2 linked regions of the Halorhodospira halophila genome follow. The protein of the gene in region 2 interacts with the protein of the main gene of each other region in a pairwise test. Links are inferred from orthologs where the notes say so. Each region holds a gene or a part of one and is shown on either strand. Other genes may lie near its edges. The genes, in order: dnaQ and dnaE.

Region 1 (13,518 bases), on a different replicon or contig from region 2:
CACCGCCACCAGGAAGGTGACGAGCTCGAGGCGCGTGTGTTCCTTCTGAAGCATGGGTAAAGGCTCCTCTCGGATACCGGGTTCCGCGGGAGCTGCGGCGTGTTGCCCCGCTGTGGCTCCCGCACTCGCGTGTCATGGTGCCACAATCTAAGGATGAGACCGGTGCGCGGGCAAGCGCCGAGGCCCGCTGCACCGGACCTTTGGCCGGATTCTGCCGGATGCGATCGAGGGAGCCGTCATGAGCATGCAGAAAATCGTCTTCGCCAGCGACCTGTCGGAACGCGCCGGGCGGGCCGGGCGCCGCGCCGTACAGTTGGCCGAGGCCTGGGACGCCACGCTGGAGGCGGTCCACGTCATCGAAAGCGACGCGCCGGGGCTGCGCGCGCTCAGCGGCTCGCCGGATCGGGAAGGGGTGTTCCAGGCCGCCGCCGAGCAGCAGCTCCAGTCCGGGACCCCGGGCCACCGCGCGCAGCCCCGGGTCCTGATCGGGGATGTGATCGGCGAGGTGGTCTACGCCGCGGACGAGGGCGGCGCCGACCTGCTGGTCGTCGGTGCCCACGGCCGGCAGTACGTGCGCGACTGGATCCTGGGCACCACCGCCGAGCAGCTGGTTTGCCACGCACGGACGCCGACGCTGGTGGTCCGGCGCGACTCCGATGCGCCGTATCGGCGCGTTGCTGTGGGCGTCGATTTCTCGGATTGCTCGCGGGCGGCGCTTCAGTACGCGCGGCGCTGTTTCCCGGCGGCCGAGCTGCACCTGCTCTATGTGGTGGATACCGCCGAGCTGGATCGCATGCGCGCTGCCGGCATCGGCGATAGCTACATCCAGGAGCAGCAGACGCGCTGGATGGACGAGGCGCGGGCCGACCTGGAATCGTTCGCCCGGGACGAGGGGCTGGGCGCCGACGAGGTGCACCTGGAGGTGCACGCCGGCTATCCGGCCACGATCCTGCTCGAGGCCCTGGGCGGGCTGGGCGCCGATGTGGTGGTGATGGGCAACCACGGGCGTGGCCGCTGGGCGAACATGCTGCTCGGCAGCGTTGCCGCACGGCTGCTGCGGGAGGTGTCCACGGATCTGCTGCTGGTCCGCGACGACGCCCCCGGGTTCGAGGACGGGGACTGAGCGCTGCTCCGGAGCCCTGCCGGAGGGATCCGGCAGGGGCAGGGTCGGTGGGGCGGGTTTACTGCTCGGTGGCGCAGGCGGCCCAGGCGCTGATGAGCTCGGTCTCCTGCTCGAAGAAGCGGTCGACGGCGGCCTCGGTGGACTCGTCCCGACCGATGAACAGGTAGTCGTTGAGCATCTCCAGGTCGTAGTCCATGCAGCCGATGAAGGCGGCGATCTGCGGATGGTCCTCGTCGAAGCCGAGGCGGGCGAGGGCGTGGATGGTCTCCGCGCCGCCAAGCGCGCCCCTCGGATCGTCGAGGAACGCCAGCTGGTAGGCGCCGAACTTCCAGTGCGGGCTCCAGCCGGTGACCACGATGGGCTCGTCGCGGCGCGCGGCCCGGTCCAGCGAGGCCGTCATGCCGGCGTCGCTGGCCTCGATCAGCGTATAATCCAGCCCGTAGGTCTCGATGGCCTCGTGGGACAGGCGCATCAGCCCGGCGCCCGGGTCGATGCCCTGGATGGTCCCGTCGAGCGCGTCCTGCCAGCGCTCCTCATTGAGCTGATCGATGCTGGTCAGTCCGTCCTCGTACAGCCAGCGCGGCACCACCCAGCCCAGGCGGGCGTCGCCGTAGAGCACGCCCAGGTCGAGCAGGTCGTCACTGTAGCGCTCGATGTAGTCCTCGTGGGTGATCGGCTGCCACGACATCAGCATCAAGTCCAGGTCGCCGCGGGCGATGCCGGTGTACTGCGGCGCGATGTCGGTCTGGACCAGTTCGACGTCGACGTCGTAGCGCTCCTCGAGCAGCCGTTCGGCGATCCGGGTGACGAACTCCGCGTCGGCCCAGGCCGTCCAGCCGATGCGGATCTCCTGGCCGGCGGTGGCCGCCAGCGGGGCAATGAGCAGCGCAGCACCGGCGGTGCGCAACCATGAATGAGCCATCGGGCTATCCTCCATTACGGGGTCGAACCCCCCAGCGGAGTATAGTCCGTCGGTCCGGCCGCGCGGGATTCAGGCTCGGGCCACCTCCGGGAAGCGCTCGATCAGGGCCACCGCCCCGTCGACCAGGCGCTCGCCGCGGCTGACCAGCTTCTCGGTGCTGGCGAAGCCGAAGCGGTGGACGTCGCGCAGCGGCTTGTCGACGACCACCAGCTTGCCGGCAAGCACGAAGGCGCGGCCGAAGCCTTCGTGGCTGAGGTTGATCACCGGCACCGCCATCACCCCGCTGCGCGCCTCGATCCGCGCGGACACGGCGTTGTAGAAGGTGCGCACCCGGTTGACCGTTTCGCCGTCGGGGTCGGCGACCACGGGGATGGCGCGCTTGCGCTCGGGGGTGAGGATGAACGGATCGATGACCGCCGCATCGCTGTAGTGTTCCCACGCCCCGAAGGTGTCCGTGGCACGGACCTGGCGGAGCAGCTCACGGATGAACGGTGTCTCGAGGGCGGGATCCTGATCGTCCAGGACCTGCGCGGTGGCGGTGGTTTCGGGTTGCTCGTCCTGCGGGTTCCAGGTCCACATGGGGGTTCCTCCCTGGTTGGCTGCAGCTGGTCAGTCGGCCCACCAGCCGGTGGCCTCCATGGCGTCGAAACGGGCCTCGCCGGCCGGTTCGCCGCGCAGGGCCCGGCTCAGCCAGGCCGGCGGGCGCTCGCGCAACTGCGCGATCAGGGTGCCCAGCACGGTGTCGATGGCGGTGCCGTGGGAGACCTTGCGCGGCTGGCACCCCTGTGTGAGCAGCCGTCGCACGGCCGGGGCGCCGATGGCGTTGCAGTAGAGCGCGGCGCAGCCCTCGACGACCTGCAGGCGCGGTGCCAGGCGGTCGCAGTCCGGCGCCGCGTCGGCCGGCTCCTCGATGTCGGCCACCTCCAGCAGCCGGGTGCCCGAACACCCCACCTGGTAGATGGCGAAGCCGCTGGCCAGCCCGAAGTGCTGGTCCACGGTGTGCCGGTCGGCGGTGGCGAAGGCGATGCGCACCGAGCCCTGGTGGGCGGGTTCCAGCCCCTCCCCGTCGGCGATCCTTAAGTGACGGACAGTCATCACGGCTCCTCAGGCGATATCGGCGCTGCGGTAGATCGAGCGGTAGGGGCGCACGTCGCCGTGCACCTCGCGATGCTCGAGGAGGGTGTTGGCCAGCTCGAAGAGGGTGTCGCGGCTGCCGCGGTAGCCCACCCGGGGGCGGGTGTGCAGCCCGACCCGCTCCCAGATGGGGTAGCCGCACTGCACGATGGGCACCCCCAGCCGGCCGGCGGTGGCGGCGGCGTGGCCGCTGCCGAGGATCAGCTCCACGCCGTCCTCGCGGCCGTGGTGCTCCAGCGCCTCCAGGTCGCCGATATGCACCCGGCGCGCCGGTATGGCGTCGAGCACCGGCGAGCGCTCCGGGGCCACGGCGGTGGTCACCTCGGCGCCGGCGTCGTGGAGCAGGGTGGTCAGCCCGGCGAGCAGGTCCGCCTCGGTGGCCACGCCCACCGGCGTGGTGCCGAGCACCGAGTGGGTGTCGAGCAGGGCGTCCTGCAGCTGCCGACGCTGGCGCTGGATGCGTGGTGGCGGGGCGGTGCGGTCGGCGATGGCGCACAGGACCATAACCAGTCGGTCCGTGGCGTGCAGGCCCATCAGGTGCTCGAAGCGGTAGTCGGGGACCCCGGTGCGCTCGCGCAGCCGGTCCGCCGCGCGGTTCAGCGAGGCGCCCACGACCACCGTGGCGGCGGCGTCGCCGCAGCCACGCAGCGCCTCCAGCGGCGTCCCGTCGGTGGTGATCGGGCTGAAATCGTCGTCGTCCAGGTGGCCGTCCATGGAGGCCCCCAGGTCGGGGATGGCCACCGGCTCCAGGCCGAAGGCCTCGAGCAACTCGCACAGCGCCTCGGCATCCCCGGGCGAGACGGCGTCGGAGAGCAGCAGGTTGACCCGCCGCGGTGCCCGGCCGGGGCGGGTGCCCTCGGCGGGGACCAGGTGTTCGATGACCGCCTCCACCGTGGCCGCGTAGCCACTGGCCAAGCTGCCGACGAAATCCGGCGTGTTCACCGGCACCACGGCGGTGGTGGCGTGCTCCGGGTGCTCGCTGCGGAAGGTGCGCACCAGTCGTTCGATGTCCGTACCCTCGGCCTCCGAGAGCCCGGTGGTCAGCAGCGTGATCAGCGCCGGCGCGGACTTGCTGCACAGGGTATCCAGGGCGCCGAGGACGTTATCGTCGGCGCCGAGCACCGCGCTGATCGGGTCGATGGCCGTGGTCTGCAACGGGATCGGCTCGTTGAAGTGGCGCACGAAGTAGACCTTGCCGAAGGCCGTGCAGCCCTGGGCGCCGTGGAGCAGCGGCACGGCGCCGCGGAAGCCGAGGGTGGCGAGGGTGCCACCCACCGGTTGGCTGGCCTTCAGCGGGTTGACGCTCAGCGGGCTGGTGGATCGTTCGATGCGGGTCATGGCCCGGTCCTCCCTTCCTGCCGTTCCCAGGGCGCCGGTTCACGCACCTGGGGCCAGATGGGGCTCTCGATGCTGCGGCACAGCTGGCGGGCCAGCTCCACCATGCCGGTGTAGCCGGCGTAGGCGTGGGGGCGCTCCTGGTTGATGTCCAGAAACGGGATGCGCGCCTTCAGCGCGGTGTACATGTTCCGTCCGCCGGCGATGAGCACGTCGGCCTCGTGGGCGCGGACGGTGTCGATCAGCGTCCGCGGCGCGCCGCTATCGAGCATCTGCGCCTGCTCGCCCATCAGCTCGCGGATACGCGCCTTGTCCGCCTCGGTGGATTTGCGCGTTCCGGTGGCGACCACCTCCATGCCCAGATCCTGCAGCGCCGAGACCACCGACCAGCTCTTCACGCCGCCGGTATAGAGCAGGGCGCGGCGCCCGCGCAGGCGCTCGCGGTAGGGCTCCAGCGCGGCATCGGCGCGGGCCTCCTCGCGGGCGATGACCTGCTCGGTGCGCTCGGTCAGTGCCGGGTCGTCGATCAGCCGGGCGAAGCCGCGCAGGGCGGCGGAGGTGTCGGCGACGCCGTAGAAGCTGCCCTCGAAATACGGGATGCCGTAGCGCTCCTCCAGGGTGCGCGCCACATTCAGCAAAGCCTTGGAGCAGACCAGCATGTTGGCCTCGGCCCGGTGGAGGGTCTGCAGCTCGTGGTAGCGGGCGTCGCCGGATAGGCTGCCGAGCAGGCGCAGGCCGAGCTCGTCGAGCAGCGGCAGGACGTTCCAGAATTCGCCGGCGATGTTGAACTCGCCGATCAGGCCTACGTCGTGGATCTGGCGGTCCGCCGGTTGGTCCTCTGCCGGCACCGGTTCCGGCTCGCGGGTGCCGACGATGTGCCGGACCACCGCCTCGCCAGCGATGCGGTTGCCCAGGTTTTTGCTGCCGTAGAATCCGGCGCAGTCCACCGGGATGACTGGCGTGCCCCAGCGGCGCTCGGCGCTGCCGCACACCGCCTCGAGGTCGTCGCCGGTGAGTGCCGGTACGCAGGTGTTGTAGACGAACACCGCCGCCGGGGCGTGTTCGTCCACGGCCTGCTTGATGGCGTGGAACAGCCGCGCCTCGCCCCGGCCCATGATCACGTCCTGCTCGCTGAGGTCGGTGGTCATGCCGATGCGCCACAGGGTGGGCCCGGTGGAGCGGGTGCCGCGGTTATCCCAGGAACTGCCGGCGCAGCCGATGGGGCCGTGGACGATGTGGGCGGCGTCGGCCACCGGCAGCAGGGTGATCTGGGCGCCGTCGAAGGCGCAGCCGCCGGCGGCGGCCCCGGGGGTGGGACGTGCGCAGCCGGACTTCGACCCCTGGTTGTGGGCGCAGCCCGGCTCGTCGAGCAGAGCGGCGATCTCCTGGTTGCGCATGGGCGGGCAGCTCCGGTCGTGGGTGGCTTGCCCGCAGTGCAGCAAGGCGCGTGCCACGCCCGGTCCGCGGTCGCCGCCGCCCTGTGCCGGGCGGTGACCGGGCGGCGAGCGGCGCGCGCGTGTCGCAAATCCGACGGGCGGGCGTTATCGTGTGCCCTTTCGCACAACCTGCGTTGACCCGGGATAGGGCGCACCGCAGACTATTTGGAATCGTTGCAAAGTACCCGGGACCCGAGCCATGCGGCAGATCCTGCTCGACACCGAGACCACTGGCATGGACCCCGCCGAGGGGCACCGCATCATCGAGATCGGCTGCGTGGAACTCGAGCGCCGGCGGCTGACCGGCAACAACTTCCACGAGTACCTCAATCCCGATCGGGCGGTGGACGAGGGCGCGGAGAACGTTCACGGCCTGTCGAACCGCTTCCTGGCGGACAAGCCGCGTTTCGCCGACATCGCCCGGCGCTTCGTCGACTATGTCCGGGATGCCGAGCTGATCATCCACAACGCCCCCTTCGACGTCGGCTTCATCGACGCCGAGTTGGCCCGTCTGGGGCCGGCGTGGGGGCAACTCGAGGACTACTGCACCGTCACCGATTCGCTGCAGCTGGCGCGGCGCATGCATCCGGGGCAGCGCTGCAGCCTCGACGCGCTGTGCAAGCGCTACGGCGTGGACGGCTCGCGGCGCGAACTCCACGGCGCGCTGCTCGACTCCGAGCTGCTCGCCGAGGTCTACCTGGCCATGACCGGTGGCCAGGGCAAGCTCTCCCTGGACGGCGAGGGCCTGGAGCCGGGCGGCGCCGAGCCGATCCAGCGGCTGTCCCCGGAGCGGCCGCGACTGCGCGTCCCGGAATCGGGCGAGCTGGAGCGCGAGGCCCACGAGCAGTTGCTCCAGCGGATCGAGGCGACCTGCGGTGGCCCGGCGCTGTGGCGCCGGGCGGGCGGCGGCGAAGAGGCGGCCGGCTCATGATCCGGGCACCGCTGCGGGCGCTGACCTTCGATCTCGACGACACCCTGTGGTCCGTCGAGGACGTGCTCGCGGCGGCCGAGCAGACCCTGCACGACTACCTGCGCGAAGCCTACCCGGTGGTGGCCGAGCGCTTCGATCCCGATCGCATGCGCCAGCTCCGCCGCGAACTCGCCGCCGCGCGGCCTGAGCTGACGCGTAACGCGACCACCCTGCGCCGTGCCACCATGGCCGAGATCGCCCGCTGCTGCGGGATCGATGGGACGGCCGCGGAGCGCTTTGTGGAGCAGACCTTTGCCGTCTTTCTCGAGGCGCGGCAGGCCCGGGTGGCCCCGTTCCCCGAGGTGTTGCCGGCGCTGCGCGAGCTCTCGGCGCGCTTTCGGATCGGCGTGATCACCAACGGCAACGCCGATGTCTACCGTACGGCGCTGGGGCCCTGCGTCGACTTCGTGGTGCGCGGCGTGGATATTGACATCCCCAAGCCGGAGCCGGCGATCTTCGCCCTGGCCTGTGAGCGTGCCGGGGTACCGCCGGGGGAGGTCCTGCACGTCGGTGATGATCCGCACACCGACGCCGCCGGCGCCCTGGCCGCGGGTATGCAGGCGGCGCTGATGTGCCGTCACGGCCCGCCGGAGCCGCCGGACGGCGTGCCCGACTGCCTCATGGTCCCGGACATGGAGGCGCTGCGCCGTGCCATCGAGCGCAGTGTGGGTGCGGGGCCGGCACAGGACGTTTAGAATGCTGTACAAAAGATGTACAAACCCAGGGAGATCATGAGTCGGGAGAGTGAGCAGAACCGGGAGGATGGTGCCCAAGAGCCAGAGCCACGCATACCGGTCGGCGTGAGCAGCTGCCTGCTCGGCGAGGAGGTGCGCTACGACGGCGGCCACAAGCGCAATCCCTTCGTGACCGAGGCGCTCTCGCGCTACTTCCGCTACGTGCCCGTCTGCCCCGAGGTGGCCATCGGGCTGCCCACCCCGCGGCCGCCCATCCGCCTGGAGCAGGCCGAGGACGAGCGGGTGCGGGTGAGTGGTGTGCGTGACCGGCAGACCGACGTCACCGAGGCCATGGAGGCCTACGGCCGCGAGAAGGGGCGTGAGCTGCACTGGCTCAGCGGCTATATCCTCAAGTCCAAGTCGCCGAGTTGCGGCATGGAGCGGGTCAAGGTGTATAAGCCCGACGGCCATCCGGCCGGGTTCTCAAGCCGTGGCGCCTACGCGCGGACACTGATGGAGACGAATCCGCTGCTGCCGGTCGAGGAGGAGGGCCGGCTCAATGATCCGGCCCTGCGCGAGGGCTTTGTCTGTCGGGTCTTCTGCTACTACCGTTGGCAGCGCCTGGTCGAGGCGGGTCTGACGCGCAAGGCCCTGGTGGACTTCCACGCCGAGCACAAGCTGTTGCTCATGGCCCACGACGACCAGCGCATGCGCGCGCTCGGGCGGTTGGTCTCGACGCTGGGCGAGCGGCCGCTGGAGGCCGTGGCCGAGGCCTACATCGAGGCGTTCATGGCGGCGCTGGCCCGGCCGGCCACCCGGGGGCGGCACGCCAACGTGCTCTATCACCTGCTCGGCTACCTCAAGCGGGAGCTGGATCCGGCGGACAAGCAGGAGGTCGTGGACGTCATCGAGCAGTACCGCACCGGCATGGTGCCGCTGATCGTGCCGGTGACGCTGCTGCGCCACCACTTCCGCCACTGGCCGGATCCCTACGTGGAGCGGCAGTTCTATCTCTACTGGAGCCCGCCGGAACTGGCGCTGCTCAATCAGGTCTGACCGGGCGGCCGGGGTCGCTCCACGACATTCGAGACGAAAAGGAAGGGCTGCGTGCCGTTACGTTCGTTGCTGCGCAAGGGTTGGGGGGTCGCTGCGCCCGTGGTGGTGCTGCTGGCGGCCGTGCTGGTGCTGGCGGCGCTGGTCTGGACCCGCCCCGATCCGCCTGCCGAGGAGCCCACCGAACCCTCGTGGGTGGTCGCCACCGAGCGCGCCGAGCCCGGCGTCCACCAGCCGCTGCTGCGCCTGTTCGGCTATATCGAGTCGCCCTCGGATGTCACCGTCAAGTCCGCGGTGGAGGCCGACGTCGCCGAGGTCCGGGCGCGCGACGGCCGCGTGGTGGAGGCCGGCGAGCTGCTGGTGCGCCTGGACGACGGTGAACTGCGTGACACCCTGCGCCAGCGTCAGGCCGATCTCGACGAGCAGGAGGCCGCACTGCGCCAGGAGCGCCGCGCGGTTGCGGCGGACCGCGAGGATCTCGAGGCCGAGAAGGCGCTGCTGGCCATCGATGAGCGGCGGGTGGCGCGGCTCGAGGAGCTCGTGGCCGACAACGCCGCCTCGCCCTCGGAACTCGACGACGCCGAGGAGGCCCGGGAGCGGCAGCGCCAGGCGGTGATCCGGGCGCAACAGGCGGTGGACGACGCCGAGGAGCGCTTGGCCGTGGCCGAGGCGCGGCGCGACAGTGCGGAGGCGGCCCGCGACCAGGCCCGGCGCGACGTGCGCCGCACCGAGGTGCGTGCCCCCTTCGACGGCCGGGTCAGGGCGGTGGCCGTGGGCCGGGGCGATCGAGTGAGCCCGGGCAGCGAACTCGTCGGCCTCTACGACACCGGCGAGCTGGAGGTCCGGGTGCAGATCCCCACCACGCGCATCGGGGCCCTCTATCGGGCCCGCGCCGCTGACACCGGGGTGTACGGTGAGGCCCTGGTGGACGGCCGCGGGCTCGCCCTGGAGCTGGACCGGCTGGCCGGGCACACCCCCCGGGAGCGCGGCGGGGTCGAGGCGATCTTCGCCGTCGAGGAGCGCCACGACGAGGTCGCCCTGGATCGCTTTGCCGAGGTGATGCTGGAGCTGCCCCCGGAGCCGGGCACGCTGGTGGTGCCCTACGAGGCGCTCTACGGCACCGAGCGGCTCTACGTCATCGAGGAGGACGAGGAGGCCAAGCGCCTACGCGGCATCGAGGTGCAGCGCCTGGGCGAGGCGCGGCGCCCCGACGGGGGCCGGGGGGCGCTGGTTCGCGCCCCGGAGATCGATGCCGGCACGCAGATCGTTACCACCCAGATCCCGCAGGCCACGGATGGGCTGCGCGTGCGCGTCGAAGCGGAGAGCCGCTAGGCGATGGTCGAGCAGCGGCGAGACGCGCTGCGCTGGTTGGCGGAGCACCCGGTAGCGGCCAACCTGGTGCTGGCGCTGATGTTCATCAGCGGCTTCTACGCCGTCAGCCAGCTCAACACCCAGTTCTTCCCCAGCTTCGAGCTCGACGTGGTCACCGTGCAGGTGCAGTGGCCGGGCTCCACCGCCGAGGACGTCGCCGACTCGGTCACCACCCCCCTGGAGGACGCCGTGCGCGACGTCCAGGGGCTGCGTGAGATGCAGTCGCGCTCGGCGGACGGCGTCAGCAACATCAGCCTCGAGTTCTTCCAGGGCACCGACATGGCCGACACGGTGGAGGACGTCAAGGACCGCGTCGCCGCCGTGCGCAACCTCCCGGAGGAGGCCGAGGAGCCGACCATCCGGCGCATCACCCAGTTCGACCCGGTGGCCCGCGTGGTGCTCAGCGGCGATGCCCCGCCATCGAGCATGCGCGCCTGGGCGCGTGAGCTCGAGGACGACCTGCTGCGCCGCGGGGTGGCCAATGTCGAGGTCACCGGCATGCCGGATCTGGAGACGGCCATCGAGGTCGAGCAGCACGTGCTGCTCGACTCCGGGCTGACCTTCGGCGACCTGGGGGCTGCCATCGACGCCGAGAGCACCGATCTGCCCGGCGGCGAGGCCGGCGAGGCGGATATCGCCCGGCAGCTGCGCAGCCTCGAGCAGCGCCGCGGCGTGCAGGAGTTCCGCGATCTGCAGATCACCGACGGCGATGGCCAGCCGCTGCTGCTCAGCGACCTGGCGCAGATCGAGCGCCGTGCCCGGGACGGCCAGGTGGACTTCCGCCTGGGCGAGGACACCGCCATCGAACTCTACGTCCAGCGCGCCGAGGGCGAGGACGCCCTGGGGGCGGCGGCCATCCTCGAGGCCTGGTACGACGATGTCACGCCGACCCTGCCCGAGGGGCTCGAGCTCACCGTCTACGACGAATTCTGGGAGCTGATCAGCGAACGCATCGGCCTGCTGGTCAGCAACGGCCTGGCCGGGCTGCTGCTGGTGGTGGCCATCCTCTTCACCTTCCTCACCGCCCGGGTGGCGTTCTGGGTGACGGTGGGCATCCCCGCCGCCTTCCTCACCGCGCTGGTGGTGCTCTGGGGCGTGGGCGGCAGCATCAACATGATGAGCCTCTTCGCGCTGATCATGACCCTGGGGATCATCGTCGACGACGCCATCGTGGTCGGAGAGCGCGGCGTGGCCCGCTTCCAGCGCGGCGAATCGCCGGGGGAGGCCGCCGCCGGCGGCGCGCGGGACATGCTCGCCCCGGTGATGGCCTCTTCGCTGACCACGGTGGCGGCGTTCATCCCGTTGATGGCGATCAGCGGGGTGATGGGCAATATCCTCTTCGACATCCCGTTGGTGGTGATCTGCGTGATCATCGCCTCACTGATCGAGGCCTTCATCGTCCTGCCCGGGCACCTGCGCCGCTCCTTCGAGGGCGATCAGCGCGGGCGCGAGCCGAGCCGCTTCCGGCGCTGGGTGGACAGCGGCTTCCACGGTTTCCGCGAGGGGGCTTACCGGCGCGGCATCACCCGGGCGGTGGAGTGGCGCTGGACCACGGTCTCGTCGGCGGTGGCGCTGCTGGTGGCGGCGGTGGGACTGGTGGTTGGTGGTCGGATCGAGTTCACCTTCTTCCCCGAGCCCGAGGGGACGGTGCTGCACGCCAACGTCGGCTTCGCGCCGGGCACGCCGCCGGAGCGGGTGGAGGCCTTCCTGGCCGACATGGAGCGCCAGCTCCACGCCGCCGACGAGGCGCTCTCCGAGCAGCGGCTGGTGCGCACCCACACCGTGCGCTACGGCGAGATGCAGGCCCGCGACGCCCAGGACGCCAACCGTGGCGATCATTACGGCAGCATCGCCGTGGAGCTGATCTCGCCGGAGGATCGTGACGTCCGCAACACCGATCTGATGAACGCCTGGGAGGAGCGCATCACCGAGCGTCCCGGTCTGGAGCGGCTGGTCATCCGAGAGCGCAGCGCCGGCCCGCCCGGCGAGGACATCGACGTCCGCCTGACCCAGGGGGATCCGGGCACCCTGCGGGCGGCCGCCGACGAGCTGCGCCAGGTGCTGCACCGCTATCCGGGGCTGGGCAGCATCGACGACGACCTGCCCTACGGTCAGGAGCAGTGGGTGTACCGTCTCACCGCCGAAGGCCGGGCCCTGGGGCTGACCACCGAGGCGGTCAGCCGGCAGGTGCGCGATGCCTTCGCCGGCGAGCTGGCCCAGGTCTACCACCAGGGCCGTGACGAGGTGGAGGTGCGCCTGCGCCAGCCGCTGGCCGAGCGCCGCGATCTCTCGGCGGTGACCGATCTGCAGATCCGCCTGCCCGACGGGGATCTGGTACCGCTGGAGAGCGTGGCCACCATCGAGTCGCGCCGTGGTTTCGAGGTGGTGCGCCACCACAACGGCGAGCTGGCCGTGAGTGTGACCGGCGACGTGGACGACCGGGTGGCCAACACCGGGCAGATCCGCGCCGATCTGCGCGAGAATGTCCTGCCGGAACTCACCGAGCGTTACGGCGTGGCCGCCGAGTTCGGCGGGCAGGCGGACTTCCAGGACGAGACCCTGGCCGATATGCAGCGCGGGCTGTTCTTCGCCCTGGGGCTGATCTACCTGATCCTGGCGTGGGTCTTCGCCTCCTACGGCTGGCCGCTGCTGGTGATGTCGGTGATCCCCTTCGGGCTGGTCGGGGCGCTGGTCGGCCACTGGGTCATGGGGCTCGACCTGACCCTGCTCTCGCTCTTCGGCCTCTTCGGCCTGACCGGCATCACCGTGAACAACGCCATCATCCTGACGCTGTTCTACAAGCAGATCCGCAATGACGGCACACCGGTGGTCGAGGCCCTGGCCGAGGCCTCCTGCCAGCGCCTGCGGGCGATGATCCTCACCTCGCTGACCACCATCGGCGGGCTGTTGCCGCTGCTCGCCGAGCAGTCGGTACAGGCGCAGTTCCTCATCCCCATGGCGGCGGCCATCGCCTTCGGTCTGGCCGGGGCCACGGGTATCGTGCTGTTCCTGATGCCGGCGCTGCTGCGCATCTATGAAGACGCGGTTGCCGGGGTGACGCGGTGGCGGTACGGTACAACGCCATGACCGAGCATGCGGACCATACGCCCCGGTTCGGGGCCCTGATCATCGGCGACGAGCTGCTCACCGGCCGGCGCCGTGATCGGCACATGGAGGCGGTGATCGAGCGGCTCGACGCCCGCGGGCTGGAGCTCGCCTGGGCACGGCTGATCGGTGACGACCCGCAGTTGCTGACCCGCACCCTGGGCGAGACCTTCGCCGGGGGCGACATCGTCTTCAGCTTCGGCGGCATCGGCGCCACTCCCGACGACCGCACCCGGCAGTGCTGCGCCGAGGCGGTGGGACGGCCGTTGGAGCGCCACCCCGAGGCCGAGGCGGCCATGCGCGAGCAGTTCGGTGCCGAGACCACCGAGCAGCGCCTGCGCATGGTGGAGTTTCCCGCCGGCGCCTGGATGATCCCCAACCCGGTCAACCGGGTG
Region 2 (14,681 bases):
CGAGGGGACCTGGATTGGCCCGCACGCGGTCATCCAAGGGCCGACCCGCATCGGCCGGGATAACCGCATCTACCAGTTTGCCGCCCTGGGGGAGGCCCCGCAGCACAAGGGCTATCAGGGCGAGCCCACGGAACTGGTGATCGGCGACGGCAATACCATCCGCGAGTTCGTCACCTGCCACCGCGGCACAGCGCAGGGGCGGGGCGAGACCCGCATCGGCGATCACAACTGGCTGATGGCGTACTGCCATATTGCCCACGACTGCCGGCTGGGCGACCATCTGCTGTTCGCCAACTCCGCGTCGCTGGCCGGGCATGTGGATGTCGGTGATCACGCCACCTTGGGCGGCTTCGCGCTAATACACCAGTTCTGCCGCATCGGTCCTTACGCCTTTTGCGGTTTCGGCAGCGGGATCAATCGGGATGTACCGCCGTTCGTCACAGTCTCCGGACAGATGGCGGTGCCGCACGGGATCAACTCGGTGGGGCTGCGCCGGCACGGCTTCTCGCGGGAGCGCATCCGGGATATCAAGCGCGCCTACCGCATGATCTACCGACAGGGGCTGCGTCTCGACGATGCGCGCGAGGCGCTGTGCCAGCAGCTCGGCCACTCCGCGGACGTGCAGGGCATGGTCGATTTCATCGACAGCAGCCAGCGCGGTCTGTTGCGCTAGACTGCCGTCGGACGGCGCAGGGGGGTCCGCCAATGGCCAGTCCCAGGGTGGCGATTCTCGCCGGTGAACTCTCCGGTGACGTCCTCGGCGCCGGCCTGATGAGCGAGCTTCGGGGCCGGTGCCCCGGTGTGCGTTTCGAGGGGGTTGGTGGGCCGGCGATGGCAGCCCAGGGGCTTGAGTCGCTGGTACCCATGGAGCGGCTCTCGCTGATGGGGCTGACCGAGATCGTGCGGCATCTGCCGGGGCTTCTTCGCCTGCGCGCTGATCTGGCCCGGCGCTGGCGGGAGGATCCGCCGGATTGCTTCATCGGCGTCGATCTACCCGATTTTAACCTCGGTCTGGCCCGGCGCCTGCGTGCGGCCGGGATCCCCACGCTCCACTACGTCAGCCCCACCATCTGGGCCTGGCGTCGTGGGCGCGTGCGGGGCATCCGGCGCTCGGTGGACCGGATGCTGACCCTCTATCCCTTCGAGGAGCAGTTCTACGCCGACAGCGGCGTCGACGCGGTCTGCGTCGGTCATCCGGCTGCTGATCGATTCCCGCTGCAGCCGGATACCGTTGCGGCGCGCCGGAGGCTGGGGCTGGATACGGACGCCACGGTGGTCGCCCTGCTGCCCGGTAGCCGTGGCAGCGAGATCGACCGCCTGCTCGAGCCCTTCCTCGGGGCGGCAGCGCTTCTGGCGGAGCGGCCGGATGCGCCGGACTTTGTCATACCGGTGGCCGCACCGCGGCTGCGCGAGCGGATCGAGGCGGCCGTGGATCGGCACCAGGTCCGCCTGCGCACGCGGCTGCTGGACGGCGACACGGCGACCGCGGCGACTGCGGCGGATGTGGCCCTGACCGCCTCGGGCACGGCAACCCTGGAGGTCATGCTGGCCAAGCGTCCGATGGTCGTGGCGTACCGTCTGTCGCCGCTGAGCTATCAGATCATCCGCCGGTTGATCCATGTCCCTTGGGTATCGCAGCCGAATCTGCTTGCCGGCGAGCCCCTGGTCCCGGAGTACTTCCAGGGCGACGTCACGCCGCAGGTCCTGGCCGAGGCGGCCGCATACTGGCTCGATGAGGCCCCGGCCCGGCTACAGCTGGTCCGCCGCTTCCGGGAGCTCCACGCCTCACTAGCCCGCGGGGCTGATGCCCGGGCGGCAGAGGCCGTTCTGGAGATCCTGCGGTGAGCGGCGACGGCGGCGCGTGGCAGGTGGGTGTCGACGAGGCTGGCCGTGGGCCGTGGGCCGGGCCGGTGGTGGCCGCCGCGGTCATCCTGCGCGAGCCCATCGCCGGTGTCACCGACTCCAAGCGGCTGTCGGCGCGGCGCCGCGAGCAGGCCGCTGGGCTGATCCGCAGCGAGGCCGTGGCCTGGGGGGTCGGGCGGGCAGAGGTCGCCGAGATCGATGCACTGAACATCCGTCGTGCCACCTTCCTGGCCATGTCCCGTGCGGTGGCGTCGGTGGCCAGCACCGCGCGGATCGCCGAAATCCTGGTGGACGGGCGCGAGATGCCGGAGGATTTGCCCGCTCCAGCGCGGGCCGTGGTCGGTGGCGATGCCCTGGAGCCGAGCATCTCGGCGGCATCCATCCTGGCCAAGACGCTACGTGATGCCGAGATGGTGGCGCTCGAGGAGACCTACCCGGGATACGGTTTTGCCCGGCACAAGGGCTACGGGACCGCCGAGCACCGCCACGCCCTCGAGCGCCTCGGCCCGTGCGCCGCGCACCGGCGCAGCTTTGCCCCGGTGCGCAGGATGCTCGGCGGCTGAGGCGCGCACCGCACGCGCTTGGCTGACCCGTTGACCACCGCGACCCTGATATCCTGACGCGACCATGAGTGAAGCCCCACCGTCCTTCGTCCATCTGCGTCTGCACAGCGAGTTCTCGCTGGTCGACGGCATCGTCCGCATTCAGGAGGCGGTGTCCGCGGCGCGGGACGCCGGCATGCCGGCGGTGGCCATCACCGATCAGGCCAACCTGTTCGGCATGGTCAAGTTCTACCGGGCCGCGCTAGCCGCCGGAGTCAAGCCGATCATCGGAGCCGACGTGTGGCTGGCGGACGATACCTTGGAACTCGGCTACGCCCGGATGACGTTGCTCTGCCGGGATCGCGGCGGCTACCGTGCGCTGTCGCGGCTGCTCAGCCGCGCTTATCGCGAGGGTGCCTGCGGCGATATCCCGGTCATCCGGCGGGAGTGGTTGCAAGCGGATGCCGGCGGGCTGCTGGCCCTCTCCGGCGGGGTCCAGGGGGATATCGGTCAGGCCCTGCTGCGTGGTGATGAGGCCACCGCGCGGCGCTACCTCGAGCAGCACCGGCAGACCTTCGGCGAGGACGGCTTCTATCTGGAGCTCCACCGTCTGGGCCGGCCGGGCGACGAGCGCCACCTGCATGCCGCGGTGGCGCTGGCCGCCGACGAGGACGTGCCGGTGGTGGCCACCAATGACGTGCGCTTCATGCGCCCGGCGGATTACGACGCCCATGAGGTCCGTGTCTGCATCCATCAGGGGCGTACCCTGGACGACCCCAACCGGCCACGCCACTACACGGAACAGCAGTACTTTGCCGACGCTGCGGACATGGCCGAGCGCTTCTCCGATCTGCCCGAGGCGCTCGAGACCACCCTGCGTATCGCCGAGCGGTGCAGCGTGGATCTGGAACTCGACACCAACTATCTCCCGGACTTTCCGGTGCCCGAGGGCCATACGGTGGCCTCGTTCCTGCGCGCCGAGTCCGAGCGCGGCCTGGCGCAGCGGCTCGAACAACGCGGCCTGACTGAGGACGAGGATACCGGCGAGGTCGAGGCGACCTACCGGCAGCGCCTCGAGCACGAGCTGGCCGTCATCGAGCAGATGGGGTTCCCCGGCTACTTCCTCATCGTCGCCGACTTCATCCGCTGGGCGCGGGAGAACGACATCCCGGTTGGCCCCGGGCGCGGCTCCGGTGCGGGATCGCTGGTCGCCTATGCCCTGGGCATCACCAACCTCGACCCCCTGCGCTATGACCTGCTCTTCGAGCGCTTCCTCAACCCGGAGCGGGTCTCCATGCCCGACTTCGACGTGGACTTCTGCATGGAGCGCCGCGACGAGGTCATCGAGTACGTCTCGGACCGCTACGGCGCCGAGAAGGTCTCGCAGATCGCCACCCACGGCACCATGGCGGCCCGGGCCGTGGTGCGCGACGTGGGCCGGGTCTACGGTCACGCCTTCGGCTACATGGACCGGATCGCCAAGCTGATCCCTTTCGAGATCGGCATGACCCTGGACAGGGCCCTGGAGCAGGAAGAGGACCTGCGCGCCGAGTACGACAACGACGAAAACATCCGCGAGTTGATCGACACCGCGCGCAGCCTGGAGGGGATGGCGCGCAACGTCGGCAAGCACGCCGGAGGCGTCGTCATCGCGCCCACGGACCTGACCGATTTCTCGCCGCTCTACCGCGACCCGGAGGAGCGCGACGACGCCGAGGCTTGGAAGGTGGCCACCCACTTCGACAAGGACGACGTCGAGGCGGTGGGTCTGGTCAAGTTCGACTTCCTGGGTCTGCGCACGCTGACCATCATCGACTGGACCGTCCAGGCGGTGAACCGCATCCTCGAGCAGCGGGGAGACCCGGCGCTGGATATCGATGCCATCGCCCTGGATGACGGCGCCACCTTCGAGCTGCTCAAGCGCTGTGCCACCACCGCGGTCTTCCAGCTGGAATCCCGCGGGATGAAGGAGCTGATCAAGCGCCTTCAGCCCGATAGCTTCGAGGATATCGTGGCACTGGTGGCGCTGTTTCGGCCCGGGCCGCTTCAGTCGGGCATGGTCGACGACTTCGTCGAGCGCAAGCATGGCCGTTCGGCGGTCGCCGGTTACCCAACCCGCGAGCTGCACCATCCGGACCTGGTGCCGGTCCTCCAGCCTACTTACGGGGTGATCCTCTACCAGGAGCAGGTGCAGCGCATCGCGCAGGTCCTGGCCGGCTACAGCCTTGGCGAGGCGGATCTGCTGCGCCGCGCCATGGGCAAGAAGAAGCCCGAGGAGATGGCCAAGCAGCGGGCCAAGTTCCTGGAAGGGGCCAAGGCCCGGGGTCTGTCCGAGGACCATGCCACCGGCATCTTCGACCTTATGGAGAAGTTCGCCGGCTACGGCTTCAACAAGTCGCACTCGGCGGCCTACGCGCTGCTCTCCTACCAGACCGCCTGGCTCAAGTGTCACTACCCGGCGCCGTTCATGGCCTCGGTGCTCTCCTCGGACATGGACAACACCGACAAGGTGGTGATCTTCCTGGATGAGGCCCGGGCCATGGGGCTGGAGGTGCTGCCGCCGGACGTCAACCGCAGTGACAAGCCCTTCCGGGCGGTGGACGAGCGGACCATCGTCTACGGTCTGGGTGCCATCAAGGGGGTGGGGGAGTCGGCGCTCGATGCGGTGCTGAGCGAGCGCGATACCAACGGGGCGTTCCGGGATATCTTCGACCTGTGCCGCCGGGTCGACACCGGCCGCGCCAATCGTCGCGTGCTGGAGGCCCTGTGTCGTTCGGGGAGCCTGGATCGCCTGATCCCCAACCGCGCCACGGGAATGGCACAGATCCCGGCGGCGCTGGCGGCTGCCGAGCAGGCGACGCGCGACCAGGCCGCCGGGCAGACCGATCTGTTCGGTGGCCCTGCAGAGGCGGTGATCGCCTCCCGTGGCGAGGGCGAAGAGGTTGCCGAGCAGCCCGAATGGCCGGAGGAAGAACGCCTGGCCGCGGAGAAGGCCACACTGGGTCTATTCCTGACGGGGCACCCGATCGACCGTTACGAGCATGAGCTTCCGTATCTGGCTACGGATCGCCTGCAGCGGCTGTCCAGTGGCGCCGGCGGCAATGGCGGAGACGGCAATGGGGGCCGAGGCCGGACGGTTACCGCGGCTGGGCTGGTGGTCGCGCTGCGGGTGCGCAGCACCTCCACTGGCGGCCGCCTGGCCACCCTGACCCTGGATGACCGCACGGGCCGGATCGAAGTGGTGCTATTCCCCGAGGCGTTCGGCAAATACCGGCATGCCGTTGAGAAGGATGCGCTGCTGGTGGTGCGCGGCAGTCTCGACTACGACGACTTCAGTGGCGGGTACCGGATCACCGGCGAAGAGGTGCTGGACATCGCCCGGGCCCGCGAGCGGGCAGCCGGTCGGTTGGTGATTCCGGTAACCGCGGCTCGTGCCGCTAACGGTCTGGTGCCCGAGCTGCGCCAGGTCCTCAGCAGCTACGCTGGGGAGAGTCCGGTCCATGTCGATTACCGCCACCCAAGGGGCCGGGGGCGCGTCGTCCTAGGCCGCAACTGGACGGTGACGCCCAGCGATGACCTGATCAAGCGGCTTGAGTCGGTGGTCGATGACCGTGTGGGGGTCGAGTACCCCCGCTAGCGGCTCTCGCGGTGAATGGCGATCAGGTCATCGATCCCCACGGCGGTGCCGTCGGGTCCGTGGTCCAGGTCATCAATGACCGCTGCGGCACCCGGGAATGCGTCGTCCCGGGTCCAGCGGTTGCGGGTGATCAGCGTCGGGATCCCGGCCGCGCGGGCGGCGCGCAGCCCGTTGACCGAATCCTCCACGGCGAGGCAGTCCTCGGCCGCGAGCCGCAGTGATCGCAGGGCCTGCAGGTAGGCCTCGGGGTCGGGTTTCTTGGCGTTGACGTCGTCGCCACAGATGCAGACCTCGAAGGCCGGTTGCAACTCGGCGGGTAGCACGCCGTTGAACAGGGCCTCGACGTTGGCGCGGGCGCTGGTCGTGACCACGGCCAGGCGCACCTGCCGCTCTCGCGCTTCGGCAAGGATTCGCTCGATCCCCGGCCGGGGCGGGATGGAGCCGGTGCTGAGGCGCTCGGCGTAGAGGCGGTTCTTGGCCTCGTGCAGTCGCCGCGCGAGCGTATTGATATCGCCGTGCCCGGGCGGGGGCGGTTCCCGGGTCAGGGTGTCGTGCAGTCGTTCCCGGCCGCCCGGGACCGCGTTCAGGAGGCGTCGATAGGTGGTTTCATCCCAGCGGTGGGGAAGGCCGAATGCCTCGAAGGCGGCGTTGAAGGCGGGCAGGTGGCCCGCGCCTTCGGTGTCGGCCAGGGTGCCATCGACGTCAAAGAGCAGCGCTTGCATGGGTTTCCGTTCTCCAGGGGTGTCGGGTCCGTGGCGGTGCCGGCGTTATCATCTTAGGGTTCTTGACCCGTCCGGGAAAACGGGCTGGAGTAACCGCGTCGACGGACTCGCCGTATCCGCATGATCCGGAGGAAAGCACTGCATGGCTGAGGGTCGCCCGAAATATTCGCCGGAGTTCCGGCGCAAGCTGGTCGAACTGGTCGAGGCGGGGCACACCCCGCAAGAGTTGGCACGGACCTACGAGCCGGCGGCCAAGACGATCCGCCGCTGGTACCAGGAGGACCGGCAGGAGACCAGCGAGCGGCGCACCGGGGCTGCAGATCGGCGCAGCGCTGGCCCGGGAGGCAGGCAGCAGGGCAAGAGCCCTGGCGCTGCTGCGTCCGCGGCGGGGTCCGGGAAGCGCTCGAAGACGGCGAAGGCCGGTCCCCGGAGCAGGCCGGCGAGTAGCCAAGCGCACCGGCTGGCCGGCAAGCGCGTCTTGGAGCGCCCCGCGGACACGGCTGCGGAGGCTGGGGAGGGGGCGCCCGAGCGGGCCGAACCCGAGCCGGCGGAAGAGCCGGCCGAGGTGGCCCCATCGGCGGACGGCGAGGTGATCGTCGACCCGGCTCCCGAGGGCGGGGTGCCCGAGGAGGAGGGGGTCGAGCTAGATGTGCAGCCGCACGCCGGCCTCGAGACGGAGGGCGATCCAGCCGAGTTGCTTGCCGTCGGCCTGGAACGCGCCGATCAGGGCGATGCCGTCTACGACGACGAGGGTCCCGAGGCGGCTATTCCGATCTACCAGGAGGCACTCGACTATCTGGATGCAGCGATCAGCGCCGGTGAAGGGGGAGATGCCGCGCGCCGCGACTGGGGGATCACCCTGGAGCGCCTGGGCGATGCGCTCTTCGAGGCCGAGGGGGCGAGTGCCGCACTGCCCTGCTATGAGGCTTGGTGTGAACTCGCCGAGGCCCTGGCCACCGAACACGCCACGGCGCAGTCGCTTCGGGACTGGAGCGTTGCGCTGGGTCGCTACGGCCAGGGGGTGCTGGTCGAGGAGGGGGCCGAGGTGGCACTACCCTACTACCGGCAGGTGATCGAACTGCGCGAGGACATCGTCCGCGAGCGGCAGAGCGCGGATGCCTACCAGGATTGGGCGCTGGCGCTGGAGCGCTGCGGTGCGGTCCAGGAGGCCGTGGAGGGGTTGGCCGAGACGGTGGAGACCTACCGCCACGCCCTCGAGGTGCGCGGGGCGCTGGTCGAGCAGCAGGACACACCGCAGGCGCGCCGGGCTCTCGGGATCGCTCAGGAGCGCCTGGCCATGGCGGTGCTCGCCGCCGAGGGCGCCGAGGCGGCCCTGCCTCACTTTGAGCAGCTCGCCGAACTCTTCACGGAACTGGCCGAGGAGCTGGGCACTGAGGAGGCCGATGCTGAGCGACGGCAGGCGGATACCATGCTCGGCAAGGTACAGATGGCGGCACTGGATCTGGAGTGACACCCGCGTCCGCGACGGTTGGACCTCCGTCGTGGCCCTGGATCCCGGGAGGCGCATTGCAGGCGATCGAAGACATTGAGTGCGACTTGGTTGTTGTTGGTGGCGGCGGGGCCGGGTTGCGGGCCGCTATCGCGGCGGCCGAGCGCGACCCTGGGCTGCGGATCGCGCTGATCTCCAAGGTGGTGCCCATGCGCAGCCACACCGTCGCTGCGGAGGGGGGCGCTGCCGGTGTGGCCCGGGCGGATGACAGCCTGGACGGGCACTTCAACGACACCGTCTCCGGGGGGGATTGGCTGTGCGACCAGGACGTGGTTGAACGCTTTGTCGCCGAGTGCACTGGCGAGATGGTCCGTCTCGAACAGTGGGGTTGCCCGTGGAGCCGACAGGCGGACGGCCAGGTACATGTCCGGTTTTTCGGGGGCATGACGACCCAGCGCAGCTGGTACGCCGCCGACAAGACCGGCTTCCACATGTTGCATACGCTGTTCCAGACCTCCCTGCGCTATCCGGGGATTCAGCGCTACGACGAATACTTCTGCTCAGATCTGCTGGTCGACGACGGGGTGGTCTGTGGCGTACTGGCCTTGGAGATCGCCAGCGGCAAGCCGGTGCGCTTCGGCGCACCGGCGGTGGTGCTGGCCACCGGCGGGGCCGGGCGGGTCTACGGGCAGAACACCAACGCCGGCATCGTGACCGGCGAGGGCATGGCCATGGCGCACGCCCAGGGGGTGCCCCTGCGCGACATGGAGTTCGTTCAGTGGCACCCCACCACGCTGCCCGGCAGTGGCATCCTGATCACGGAAGGGTGCCGGGGCGAGGGCGGCGTCCTGACCAACCGGGATGATCGTCGCTATCTGCAGGACTACGGTCTCGGGCCCACCGAACCGTGGCCGCGTCCGAAAGCCATGGAGCTGGGGCCGCGGGATCGGCTCTCCCAGGCTTTCTGGTACGAGGACCAGGCGGGCCGGACCGTGCCCACGCCGCAGGGCACGGCAGTCCAGCTGGATCTACGCCACCTGGGCGAGGACCGCATCCTAGAGCGGCTGCCCATGATCACCGAGGTGGCTCGCCGCTACGCCGGAGTGGATCCGGTTCGGGAGCCGATCCCCGTCCGTCCGGCGGTCCACTACACCATGGGGGGGATTCCCACCGACGTCCGGGGTGCCGCCCCCCTGTCGGGGCTGTTTGCTGCCGGGGAGTGCGCCAGCACCGGGATTCACGGAGCCAACCGGCTCGGTTCCAACTCGCTCGCGGAACTCCTTGTCTTCGGCCGGGCGGCAGGAGAGGCGGCCGCCGAGTACGCCCGCGAGGCACCGCGGCGGCCGCAGCGCGTGGTGGAGCAGCTCGCTACCGAGGCCCTGGCGCCGCGGCTTGAACTGCTGCGCAACGACAGGGGCGAGCGGCTCGCTACGCTGCGCGCGGATCTCAATCGGGCCATGGAACAGGGGGTGGGGATCTTTCGCAACGAGGCCGGCCTGGAGCAGGCGTGCACGACGCTGGCGGCGCTGCGCGAGCGCCTGCGACGCGGCATCCGCCTCGACGACCGCAGCCGGACATACAACACCGAGTGGCTGACTGCGATGGAGTTCGGGGCCAGCCTGCAGGTGGCTGAGGCGATGGCCTGGTCGGCGCGGGCACGCAAGGAGTCCCGCGGCGCCCACGTGCGCGATGACGCCTATAGCGAGCGTGATGACGAGCGCTATCTGGTTCATACCCTGGCCTACCCCGGTGACGGGACGGGCCCCGTGATCGACCATGCGCCGGTGACCGTTACCCGCTCTGCGCCGCGGCGGCGGGCCTACGGCGCTGAAGGGGAGGCGCAGGCATGAGCGAATCGCAGCGGATCACTCTGGCGGTGCAGCGTTTCCACCCGGAACAGGACGCCGAACCGCGCTGGCAGCGCTATGCCGTGCCGTACACGCCGGATATGTCCGTGCTCGAGGGGCTGCAGTACATCAAGGATCACCTCGATGGCAGCCTGACCTTCCGCTGGTCCTGTCGCATGGCGATCTGCGGTAGCTGTGGCTGCATGATCGACGGCGAACCCGAGCTGGCCTGCCATGTCTTCCTCCGCGACTACGCGCCGGGGCCGGTGTGGGTGTCGGCACTGGACCACTTCCCCGTGCAGCGGGATCTGGTCATCGATCAGAGCGACTTCCTCGAGAAGCTCGAGACGGTGCACGCCTACCTGATCCCGGCCGGGGAACGGACGGCGGCCGAGGGGACCTATCGGCAGACGCCGGAGCAGATGACGGATTACTACGCGTACGCCCAGTGCATCAACTGCCTGCTCTGCTATGCCGCCTGCCCGCAGTACGGTTGGCATCCGGACTTTGTCGGCCCCGGGGCCCTGGCGCTACTCCAGCGCTACAACCTGGACAGCCGTGACGCAGGTAGCGAGTTGCGGCACGCGGTGGTTGATGCCGAACAGGGGGTCTGGGGCTGCACGCTGGTCGGCCACTGCTCCGAGGTCTGCCCCAAGGGGGTCGATCCCGCGCGGGCCATCAATCAGAACAAGCCCGGCAGCAGCGCGCGGTACTTGCTCGACTGGCTGCGGCCCGGTCGTCGTCGACAGGAGGGATCGGAATGAGCCGAGCGCGCGTCTACCGTCCGACCATGCGCGGTTGGTGGGAGCGGCATCCGGCCTACCGCCGCTACCTGTTGCGCGAAGGCAGCAGCGTCCTGCTGGGCCTTTATGCGCTCTGGCTGCTTGCCGGACTGTTGGCCCTTGCTGCTGGGGAAGCCGCCTACCAAGGGTGGCGGGACCTGCACGGCAGCCCCTGGTTGTTCGGCCTCCACCTGGCCGCTCTGTTGGCCGCCGCCTACCACGCTGTCACCTGGTTCCGGTTGCTGCCCCTGACGCTGCCGGTCCTGCGCTGGCGGGGCCGCAGGCCCACCGACCGGGCGGTCGTGCGGGGTGCCTGGGTGGTCTCGGTGGCCCTCTCGGGCGGGGTGTGGCTCTATCTCCTGGGAGGCGTCCGATGAGGCGTTCGCACGAACCGCCGCTGTGGCTGCTCTTCGGTGCCGGGGGCCTACTCGCCGCGCTGCTCGCCCCGGCGCTGATCCTGCTGACCGGCGTCGTGATGCCCGTGGCTGCAGAGCATGGCATCGAGGTACTGGATTACCACGCATCCCGCGAGCTGTTCGCCCGGCCGGTGGTGGGGGTGCCAGTGGCCCTCGCGCTGGGGCTGGTGCTCTGCCACGCCGCTCACCGCATCTACCATACCCTGCGCGATCTCGGGATTCCGGCAGGGCGCGGTACCTGGTGGGTCTGCTACGGCGGCGCCGGTGTCGCGGGGGTGCTCGGTGTGGGCGCGGTTGTTGCCCTGTGGTGGTGAACTCAGGGCGGGTCGTTGGGCGCCTGGGGGCGACAGCAGCGTAGCCGCGGGTGGGGCTCCGGCCGTGCCCAGAGGAATCCCTGGCCGACGCGGCACCCGGCATCGATGAGCTGGTCGCGCTGCTGCAGGGTCTCGACCCCCTCGGCCACCACCTCAAGCCCGAGGACATGGGCGAGCTGCAGGATGGTCTCCACGATGGAGCGGGATTCCGGCGTGGTCTCCATGTCCCAGATGAAGCCGCGGTCGATCTTGACCCGGTTGATGGGCAGGCGCTTGAGGTAGAGCAGGGACGAGTAGCCGGTGCCGAAGTCGTCGATGCTCAGCGACACTCCGGCCCGGCGCAGGGCGGCCAGCCGCTCCAGGGTGCGGGGGCTGAGATCCATGATGGTCGACTCGGTGATCTCCAGCTCCAGGTGCCGTGCCGGCAGGCCGGTCTGCTCCAGCGTACGCAGGACCGTCTTTTCGATGTTGCCGTTGTGGAACTGGGCCCCGGACAGGTTGACGGCGATGCGCCCGAACTCGCGTCCCTGGTCCAGCCAGGTGCGCCCTTGCTGACAGGCCTGGTGGAGGATGTCCTCCCCCAGCGCCGCCATGGTTCCGACCTCCTCGGCGACCGAGATGAAGGCGCCCGGGGCCAGTAGCCCCCGGTCCGGGTGGTGCCAGCGGACCAGGGCTTCGATGCCCACGATCTGACCGGTCTGCAGCTCGACCTGGTGCTGGAAATAGGGGACCAGTTCACCGCGCTGCAGGCCCTGACGCATCTCCTGGGCGAGATCCAGCCGGCGCTGGGCATGTTCAGTCAGCTCCTCGGCGTAGAAGCACGTGGTGTTGCGTCCGTCGGCCTTCGCCTTGTGCAGCGCCGAGTCGGCGTTGCGGACCAGCGCCTCGACGGTCTCGCCGTTGTCCGGATACATGCTGATGCCGATGCTACACCGGCACTGGAACCAGCGGCGGCTGTACTGGAACGGTCGCTCCAGTTCCTGGTGGACGGTCTCAGCGCAGGCGAGAGCGTCCCGGTGGTCGCGGATCTCGGCCAGGCAGATGCTGAACTCGTCGCCACCCAGTCGCGCCAGGGTGTCATCGGCGCCGAGGCGCGCCTGGAGGCGGTGAGCCACCTGGCGGAGGACGCGATCGCCGGCGGTATGACCGAGGCTGTCGTTGACGTCCTTGAAGTGGTCGAGGTCGATGAACAGCACGGCTAGCTGTTCACCGGACTGTCGCGAGCGCTCCAGGGCGCGGGCCATGCGGTCCTTGAACAGCAGGCGATTGGCGAGGCCGGTGAGCGCATCGTGGTAGGCCTGGAACTGCAGCCGCTCCTGGGAACGTTTGAGCTCGGTCAGGTCGCTAAAGACGGCAATGTAGTTGACGACTTCGCCGTAGGCCCCGGTGACACGGCTGATGGTCACCCACTTCGGCTGCAGGGTGCCGTACTTGGAGCGGTCCCAGAGTTCGCCGGACCAGCTACCCTCCCGTTGGATCGACTCCCACATGGCCCGGTAGAAGTCGTCGTTGTGGTGGCCCGACTGCAGGATCCGCGGCGTCAGCCCGATGAGCTCGTCCTCGGTGTAGCCGGTCATTCGCGCGAAGGCGTCGTTGACCTGGAGGATGCGGCTCTCGGCGTCGGTGATCAGGATCCCGTCCCGCGTGGCGGTGAAGACCTTGGCCGACAGCTGCAGGCGTCGTTCCATCTCCTTGCGCCCAGAGATGTCACGCAGCGTGGCGCAGCAGAGGGTCTCGTCCTCCAGGTGCAGCGGGGTGAGCACCACCTCCAGCCAAAGGTGTTCGCCCTGCGGGGTAACGTGCACCCACTCAAAACGTTGGGCGCCCTCGATGAGTGCGGTCTCGAGCAGGTTTTGTGCCCGCTCCGCCGCCGACGATCCGTCCGGCTGGAGTTGCGAGGAGATGGCCTCCGGGCGCAGGCCGATCAGCTGCTGCGGATCCTCCCAGCCCAGCATGCGGGCAGCCGCCGGGTTGCAGGCGATGAAGTGCCCATCGCGCAGGATCAGCATCCCGTCTTCGCTGTGCAGGAAGAGGGTCTGCGTCAGGCTGCTCGAGAGCGCCGGGGCCGGAGTGGTTGGGGGAACCACGTCGTCTTTCACAGGGGTTAGCTCACGGGTCCGGTGCCACGATGCGGTTGCGCAGGGTGCCGAGCCCCTCGACCTCACAGGTGACGATGTCCCCGGCCTGCAGGAAGCGGGGCGGGGTGCGGGCAAAACCGACGCCGGCCGGCGTGCCGGTGGCGATGATATCCCCGGGAACCAGGGTCATGACCCGCGAGAGCGTGGCGATGACCGCGGGGATGGAGAAGACCATCTCGCCGGTATGCGACTGTTGCTGGGTGGTGCCGTTGACCTGACAGGAGAGGGCAAGGCCGTGGGGATCGGGTACCGCGTCGGCGGTGGTGATCCAGGGCCCCATCGGGCAGCTGCCGTCCACCGACTTGCCGAGGAAGAACTGCTTGTGCCGGAATTGCAGGTCACGTGCCGACAGGTCGTTGATCACCGTATAGCCGAAGACATGCTGTAGTGCCTCGCTCTCCGGGATGTGCCGGCCACCCCGGCCGATCACCACGCCGAGCTCCACCTCCCAGTCCAACTCCCGGGTGACGGCTGGGTCGAGGAGGAAGTCCGCGTATGGGCCGGCGACGGTGGTCGTTGCCTTGGTAAAGACCACCGGCGCCTCGGGCAGCGCCAGCTCGTCACCCTTGGCCTGTTGCGACTCTCGGGCGTGGTCGGCGTAGTTCAGGCCCAGGCACATGATGTTGCGGGGTGGCTGCGGCAGCGGAGCCAGGAACGTCAGGGCCTCGGCCGTGACCCGCGGCCAGTCGTAGCCGGCCTCGGGTAAGGTGCCGGCGCACAGGTGTCCGCCCAGATCACCCGCGACGGGTGAGACGGCCCAGCGGTCGCCCTGTTCGTGGATGGCGACCCGGGTGACGCCCTGGTGAACAACGGTGGTGATGCGCATGCTGCCGTTTCCGCCTTGGGGGTTGCGGTCAAGCCTGTCGGCCCCGCATTGTCCCGCATTTGGGGCCGGTCGTCGACGGTGATCGGTCGGATGATGCGGATCGGGGGGCGGCATGCACGATGAAAGTGGCGACAATGCCCTGGA

What was found.
Region 1: the proteins of dnaE (region 2) and dnaQ interact in binary tests that used the Escherichia coli proteins (3 or more experiments, as listed by UniProt). The link is inferred for Halorhodospira halophila from one-to-one orthologs.

The regions. Positions count from the first base shown.
Region 1 is NZ_NHSN01000005.1:1,696-15,213, reverse strand. What follows is about bases 5,049-8,015. They hold dnaQ (DNA polymerase III subunit epsilon), read left to right. Parts: upstream 5,049-6,149; coding sequence 6,150-6,881; downstream 6,882-8,015. Other genes in these bases: CCR79_RS01710 (YbgA family protein), read left to right, coding at 7,631-8,015; CCR79_RS01715 (HAD family hydrolase), read left to right, coding at 6,878-7,615; nifE (nitrogenase iron-molybdenum cofactor biosynthesis protein NifE), read right to left, coding at 5,049-5,911. In the rest of the region: CCR79_RS01755 (hypothetical protein), read right to left, coding at 1-54; CCR79_RS01750 (universal stress protein), read left to right, coding at 239-1,123; CCR79_RS01745 (glycine betaine ABC transporter substrate-binding protein), read right to left, coding at 1,182-2,045; CCR79_RS01740 (NifX-associated nitrogen fixation protein), read right to left, coding at 2,115-2,624; CCR79_RS01735 (NifB/NifX family molybdenum-iron cluster-binding protein), read right to left, coding at 2,655-3,140; nitrogenase iron-molybdenum cofactor biosynthesis protein NifN, read right to left, coding at 3,150-4,517; more of nifE, read right to left, coding at 4,514-5,048; more of CCR79_RS01710, read left to right, coding at 8,016-8,650; CCR79_RS01705 (biotin/lipoyl-binding protein), read left to right, coding at 8,702-9,979; CCR79_RS01700 (efflux RND transporter permease subunit), read left to right, coding at 9,983-13,105; CCR79_RS01695 (competence/damage-inducible protein A), read left to right, coding at 13,102-13,518. UniProt on the Escherichia coli protein: DNA polymerase III is a complex, multichain enzyme responsible for most of the replicative synthesis in bacteria. The epsilon subunit contain the editing function and is a proofreading 3'-5' exonuclease.
Region 2 is NZ_NHSN01000018.1:140,037-154,717, reverse strand. The notes cover bases 2,113-6,242. They hold dnaE (DNA polymerase III subunit alpha), read left to right. Parts: upstream 2,113-2,490; coding sequence 2,491-6,042; downstream 6,043-6,242. Other genes in these bases: CCR79_RS07880 (HAD-IA family hydrolase), read right to left, coding at 6,039-6,242; CCR79_RS07890 (ribonuclease HII), read left to right, coding at 2,113-2,426. Outside these bases: lpxA (acyl-ACP--UDP-N-acetylglucosamine O-acyltransferase), read left to right, coding at 1-673; lpxB (lipid-A-disaccharide synthase), read left to right, coding at 706-1,845; more of CCR79_RS07890, read left to right, coding at 1,842-2,112; more of CCR79_RS07880, read right to left, coding at 6,243-6,764; CCR79_RS07875 (transposase), read left to right, coding at 6,907-8,235; frdA (fumarate reductase (quinol) flavoprotein subunit), read left to right, coding at 8,292-10,064; CCR79_RS07865 (succinate dehydrogenase/fumarate reductase iron-sulfur subunit), read left to right, coding at 10,061-10,825; CCR79_RS07860 (fumarate reductase subunit C), read left to right, coding at 10,822-11,220; fumarate reductase subunit FrdD, read left to right, coding at 11,217-11,573; CCR79_RS07850 (EAL domain-containing protein), read right to left, coding at 11,576-13,660; CCR79_RS07845 (fumarylacetoacetate hydrolase family protein), read right to left, coding at 13,683-14,537; CCR79_RS07840 (hypothetical protein), read left to right, coding at 14,650-14,681. UniProt on the Escherichia coli protein: DNA polymerase III is a complex, multichain enzyme responsible for most of the replicative synthesis in bacteria. This DNA polymerase also exhibits 3' to 5' exonuclease activity. The alpha chain is the DNA polymerase catalytic subunit.